Linked DNA regions of Oligoflexus sp.. The protein of the gene in region 2 interacts with the protein of the main gene of each other region in a pairwise test. Links are inferred from orthologs where the notes say so. Each region holds a gene or a part of one and is shown on either strand. Other genes may lie near its edges.

Region 1 (3,106 bases), on a different replicon or contig from region 2:
ACAACCCATACCAGCCCAAAGAACGTCAATCCGAAAGTGGCCAAGGATTCACGACACTGCACCGCGAATCAAAACTTCGTGAAGCAGGGTGATCACATGATCTGTGTTCCCCGCACCACCAACGACAGCGGCATGCCCATGGGCAAGGAAAAAGCTCAGTAAACCGTTCAAGGGATCGGGACGGGATGACCTTCCCTTTCCCCATGCTTCTGTTTTAAACTGATAGCCAGAGGCTCCTGCCACTCGATTCATTCCATCAGGTTTCCAGCATGCCCTTGATCAAAGAGACTCTGTTCACACTGCTTTTGGCAGGCTCACCCACGCTTCCGCTGGGTCAAAGCCTGGACGCGATCAGCGCCTTTTTCCTGGATATACGCTTTAAGACAGATGCGCTCGGTGAAGGCCCAGGCGCGCCGGACAGCGATCCCATTGCCCGCCTGGATGCCTTTGATTGCACGACTTACGTGGAAACGGTGTGGGCCATGCACAGGGCCAAAGCCGGGCAGGACTGGACCAAGGTCCTGCAAGGCCTGCGCTATCGCGGTGGGCAGGTGAACTTCACGGAACGTCTGCATTTCATTTCCGTGGATTGGCTTCCCTATCATCAAAAAGAAGGGCGGGCTCAGGATGTGACGGCGACTTTGGGCCTGCCGCTTTCCGAAGCGAAGACTCTGATTGACCGTCGCGGCTGGTATCAGAAAAAGCATCCCGCCAATCTGTTGGAATTCCTGAGCCGCTATCCCAAAAGCGAAGCGGAGTGGGCCCTGGTGAGGTACGTGGATTTCGGCGCCCTGTTGGATAAGCCCGCGGCTCTTGAAAAGCTGCGCGAGGAATTAAAAAAAGGCGCGCTGCTCGCAAACTTCGTCAGGCCGAATTTTGATATGGTCAGTACGATAGGCACGGCCATTGATATCACGCATCAGGGTTTTCTGGTTCTTAAGGATGGCAGGATCATTCTGCGGCATGCATCGGTGAGTCTGATGAAGGTCGGTGATGAGGACTTCCTGGATTACCTGAAGTTTTACCGTCATCACCGCAGTCTCAAAGGCTTGCAGATCGTTCGTCTACTTTAGATTCAAAACCTTGTGCAGATAATCGAAGATCACCTTGGCAATACCTTCGCCGCTGCCGCTCTTTCTGAGGCGCTCCTGCATCGCGGGAGCCTCCTGCCGGGTCTTTTCTATGGCCGCGATCAGCGTTGCCGGTGAAAGCTCGGTCTCGCGAAGTACCTGGGCCCAGCCCTGCGATGCGAAGGATTTGGCGTTATCGACCTGATCACCGCGGCTGGCGATTTCCAGAGGAATCAGGAGCATGGGTTTGGCCAGCGCCTTCAGTTCGAAAAGGGAATTCGCGCCGGCCCGCGTGACGACCAGATCAGCCAGAGCGAAGATATGTTCGAGTCCTTCATTCACATATTCAAATGCGGCATAAGACGGATGCTTGAAGTCGATGCCCTTGCCTTTGCCGGTCAGATGAATGATCTGCCAGGTGGGAACGAGTTCCGGAAGGGCTGAACGCAGAGCTGCGTTGATTCGCTCGGCCCCGGAACTGCCACCCATCACCAGCATGGTTGGACGACCAGGATCGAAGCCGCACATCTTCGCGCCCTGCTCGCGGCTGCCATGCAGAAGCTGTTCACGCACAGGAATCCCCGCTGCAACCGAACGCACGCCGGTCAGATATCTCTCGGTTTCAGGGAAGCAGTAGAAGATCAAACGGCAGAAGGGTTTGATCAAGCGGTTCGCAAGACCGGGCGTCAGATCCGATTCATGCGAAACCACGGGAATTCTTAGAACCCAAGCCGCCAGCGCCACCGGCACGCTGACGAAACCGCCTTTGCTGAATACGAGATCGGGTCTTTTGCGGAACAAAAGAAAAAGCGCCTGGAACACGCCGATGACCAGACGGAAGATATCGACGAAGTTTTCCACGGAAAAGTAACGCCGCAGCTTGCCAGTCTGAATTGTGTAAAAGGTCAGCCCGGCCTTGGTCGCCAGCTCCTTTTCGATACCACGCGAGCCGATGTAGAACACCTCCCAGCCCAGCTTCCGATACTGGGGCAGAAGGGCAATATGTGGCATCACGTGACCGGCCGTGCCACCTCCTGTCAGCGCGACTTTTACCATGGGATTCTTCCTTATCAAGGGAGCTGTAAGAGAGTTGGAATCTGTCTTTCCAAAGGATACGCTTCTTCAATGGAGCGGTACATCATGCGCCGATCCATAATCACCGGGCGAAAGCGCGGAAGCCTTTGACCCAGAAACTGCAGGACCTTTTCATCCAAAGGATCGAGCATGCAGACCTGAAAAGTCCCATCATCATCGCGATAGGGGATGAAGCACTTGTATTCCTGCGCCTCGGGCCAGGAGATCATGGCCAGAGCCTCCGAGTCCACATCCGAGGCATCGAAGCTATAGAGGCGGTCGAGTTTGAAAACTTCGGCGATCGCATCGGCAAGGCTGTGTTCCGCCATGATATGCGTTTCGAGCAGGGCCTCGTAGGTGGTGACCTTCCATTTTTCCGCGTACATGCCCAGCATGCGCACGTTGGTGGAGGTGATGTAACCAGCGTCTTCCAGAGCTTCGAGCAGTTTCAAAACTCACTCCTCCTCTTTGGGGGACCAACGGCATTCGATGCCCTGCAGATTCTCAGCGGTCAGGACCATGCTCGCATCCCTGCGGCTTTGCAGCTGCACCGATTCCTTGCGCAGGCCCCAGTAAACATCCCAGTTCGAAGTGGACTGCCAGGCCCAGGGGCTGTCACTGCCATGCTTGGCGATCGTCACCTCTGTCAGGCGTTCCTGGTCCTGAACGGCCAGATGAAGTCCGTCGGCGTCCGCCTTATAGGATACCACCTGGCGCAGCCAGCCGCGTGGCAAATGTCCCGAGAAAAAGCAGGGGAACTCATCCGGCTTCAGACCCAGTTTTTGGCCTTTATACCGCAAAAAGCCTTCGCGCGTGATCGTCACGCTCTCCAGCCAGTTGCCGCCGCGGCCGGTGGCCTCGAAGCTTTGCTTTTGCTTATTGAATTGAATTTGAAAAAGGGTCTGCCCGATCGGTGAGTAGCTGGCGAGTCCCCAATCCCCGCTGGCTTTAGCGGCCCATTC
Region 2 (3,230 bases):
ACCGGCTCCGCCGAGTGTTTCGGTCATCTTCCGCAGAGGCTCTGTGATGCGATGAGCAAGTCCGACGCAAAACGCGATGGTGATGACGACGAGCGCGAGGCTGATGATGAGGAGCAGGATCGAGGCATCATGCAAGGGACGGAGGAACTCAGGATCATTCGCCCCATAACGGCAGCTGATATCCAGCTCCCGCATCATACTCGTCTGGTACGGCAGGGCTTGGCCACCGACGAAGTCGCCGGTTTGAAAGAAATTGTGTCCGCCTTGTTCAAAGGCATAGAGGAGAGTGGTGCGTCTTTGAAAGAATTGCTGGAGCACGACCGTAAAATCAAAGAACGCCGCGACGGCGCCGATGATCGTCTCTCCATTCTTGATGGGCACGATCAGGATATAATCGCCGCGCGCGGCTTCGAGTCGACGCAGAATTTGCCCTTTGTGCAGAACAGTGTGAATATCCTCCGCGGCGGGATCTTTCCGTTCAGGCGGGTTCAGCGATTCAGGACGGATCGTTTGAACGACCTGGCCCGAATGATCCAGGAACATGAGCCCACGCGTCTCACGGTGGAGCATGAGGTCAGCCATGAGCGCCCTCTGCAGTTCCTTGCGACGATGCGGCTGTGAAAAGCTATGCCGGGCCAGACGCAGCACCTCTTCTTCAAGACTACGCAGATGCATATCCACAAGGTCAAGCCGATTGCCGGCTTCTTCCGTGGCCCGCGTGAGGAGCTCGTTATTCAATTGTCTCTTCATCATCAAGGCCGCGCTGCCGGACAGAAGGATCGAGGCGACGCTGATCCATGCCACCCATTGCAGCAGGAGCTGCCTTGCGATGGGCAGACGTTCAAAGGTTTTGTGGAAACCCGGGAAAGTCATGGTTGACCTGTCTTGTGCCTGGCAAACTTGTCCTAAGGGGTCTATCGGAATCGGAAGCCAAGTCTTAACTCACTGAAATCATTCTTCTTGGACAGGAAGTCTTGGCATTGGGACGCAGTTGGGCTAGAAATTGGGGCCTCTGTTTGCAAAGGAATTATCATGGGTTTCAAACCGCGTTCCACGCCGATCATTGCCAGCAAAAGCCCCATCCAGGTCACAGAAAAAAGACCTGAGCTTTTGTACTGTGGCCTTCATATCTGTGAAACCCTGGTGCGACTGCGGAAGGATGATATCATTCGGGTTTATTGCACCCAGGAGCAACTCGGAATCTTTGGCGAGCTGCTTCGCTGGTGTGCCCAGCAGAAGAAGGCTTACCATATCGTAAGTCCCGCGGACCTCGAAAAGATCACGAGCTCCGTTCATCATGAAGGCGTGGCTATCCTCGCCCGTGCGCCTGTGCATGGAAGCGAGCTGGCTCTTCGCAAAAGACTGGAGCTTTTCCCGCAGCCTTTTATCTTTTTGGATGGCGTGCAGAATCCCCACAACATCGGCACCATCATGCGGGTGATGGCGCATTTCGGATGGAGGACGCTGGCTGGTCATCAGCAGCTGCCGCCACTTTCCGCAGCCACGGCAAGGGTCAGCGAAGGGGGAGCGGAATTCGTCGAGACCTTTGTCCTGAATGATGCCCTGAACTTCCTCTCGTCCTTGCGGCAGCTCGGCTATCGCATCGTGGGGACATCGAGCCATGCGCGTACGTCTCTTTACGCGCAGCCCTTGGCCCGCAAGCTCTGCCTTGTCATGGGGCATGAAGTGCACGGCGCTTCGCCTGAAATTGAAGCCTTGTTTGATGATGCGATCGTTATTCCAGGGACGGGCGCGGTCGAGAGCTTGAACGTCTCGGTGGCCACAGGGCTTATGCTCGGGGAATACAGCCGGCAGCATGGCATTCGGGATGCAGACGGCTGAACCTTATATCTTCAGCATTTTCGTGCCTTCCACATAGGTCGTCATTTCCAGATCCTTGCCGGATGCTTCCTGCAGACGTTTCACAATGTCAGCGATCCGGTCCAGGGATTGAGTCAGCTTTTCGAAGCGGATGCGATCCATGCCGTCAAGGCCGCGCGAGATGGTTCCCGTTGCTATCATCAGTGCATTGTTGATTTCATGGTTGTAGGTCGTGATCAAAGCCCGAACGGCCTCCGCTTTTTTCATCTTTTCCTGGATTGTCGACAGATCACGCAGCTGAAGGTGCGTGCGCAGGCGTGATTGGGCGATATCAAAATCCACGGGCTTGGTCACATAATCATTGGCCCCCAGACGCAGCGCCTGGACTGTGGTTTCGGTATCCGTCTTGCCCGTCGCCATGATCACGGGCAGCTGCAGAATGCTGGATGTCTGGCGGATTTTGGTGAGGACTTCCAATCCGGAAATACCGGGCAGCTCGATATCCAGCAAAACCGCATCAATCGTTTTATCCTGATTCAGGATCTGCAGGCAGGTCTCGCCTGTTTCACAGGCAAGGGTCTGAAAGCCTGCCTTGCGCAGCTGCAAAGACTCGATATCCCGAAGAACGAGCGAATCTTCCACGACCAGAATCTTGTGCTGAGCTGTCATCAGGCCACATCCTTTCTGGACGGGCTGCGATCGTCAATCAGCTTCTTCAGTTCCACTTTGAGAAGCTCAGTGAGATTTTCAACCCTTTTGAGAAGTGCATTCAATTCTTCCAGGCGGCCTTCCTTGCCTGCCAGTTCCAGGTTGCGATTGGCTTCGACCAGAGCGTGCGCCGCAAAGAGCGAGGTCATGCCCTTAAGAGTATGGGCCGTCCTGCCTACCGAGGCAGCGTCGGCGCGCTCGACCTCGCTGCGAAGCCGCAGCATCATGCCATCAATCTCTTCAAAATAGCGGTGGATGGCTGTCTGAATCAGATCGCTGTCATCCCCGAGCCCCATCGAGAAAGCCTTGAAGTCCATGATGGGTGCAGCCGGATTCGCAGCTGGAATTTCCGCGGGCCGGGTCCGGGCATAACCAACGGTGCGAACCAGGATATCACTCGAAATCGGTTTGACGATCAGGTGATCCATGCCGGACTCCAGGGCTTTGTCGCGAGCCTCTTCCATCGCATTGGCCGTGAGCGCAATAATCAGAGGGCCGCGCTCGGGACTATAGAAAGCGCGGATGTGCTCGGTCGCCTTATAGCCATCCATGATCGGCATCTGGCAGTCCATGAAGATGACATCGTAGGTTTTCCTTTTCACCTTCTCCAGGGCTTCATGACCATTCGCAGCTGTGTCCACAGAGTAGCCGAGTTTGACGAGGAGACCCGAGGCCACGGTCAGGTTGATGACGTTATCATC

The links.
Region 1: the proteins of VFO10_RS03020 (region 2) and VFO10_RS24780 interact in binary tests that used the Escherichia coli proteins (3 or more experiments, as listed by UniProt). The link is inferred for Oligoflexus sp. from one-to-one orthologs.

What each region holds. Positions count from the first base shown.
Region 1 is NZ_DASTAT010000112.1:29,873-32,978, reverse strand. Bases 96-2,882 are described here. They hold VFO10_RS24780 (undecaprenyldiphospho-muramoylpentapeptide beta-N-acetylglucosaminyltransferase), read right to left. Parts: upstream 2,127-2,882; coding sequence 1,065-2,126; downstream 96-1,064. Other genes in these bases: VFO10_RS24770 (hypothetical protein), read right to left, coding at 2,600-2,882; VFO10_RS24775 (hypothetical protein), read right to left, coding at 2,141-2,596; VFO10_RS24785 (N-acetylmuramoyl-L-alanine amidase-like domain-containing protein), read left to right, coding at 270-1,073; VFO10_RS24790 (hypothetical protein), read left to right, coding at 96-162. Also shown: more of VFO10_RS24790, read left to right, coding at 1-95; more of VFO10_RS24770, read right to left, coding at 2,883-3,106. UniProt on the Escherichia coli protein: Cell wall formation. Catalyzes the transfer of a GlcNAc subunit on undecaprenyl-pyrophosphoryl-MurNAc-pentapeptide (lipid intermediate I) to form undecaprenyl-pyrophosphoryl-MurNAc-(pentapeptide)GlcNAc (lipid intermediate II).
Region 2 is NZ_DASTAT010000017.1:75,693-78,922, reverse strand. Bases 27-2,937 are described here. They hold VFO10_RS03020 (TrmH family RNA methyltransferase), read left to right. Parts: upstream 27-1,032; coding sequence 1,033-1,842; downstream 1,843-2,937. Other genes in these bases: VFO10_RS03010 (response regulator), read right to left, coding at 2,490-2,937; VFO10_RS03015 (response regulator), read right to left, coding at 1,846-2,490; VFO10_RS03025 (hybrid sensor histidine kinase/response regulator), read right to left, coding at 27-873. In the rest of the region: more of VFO10_RS03025, read right to left, coding at 1-26; more of VFO10_RS03010, read right to left, coding at 2,938-3,230.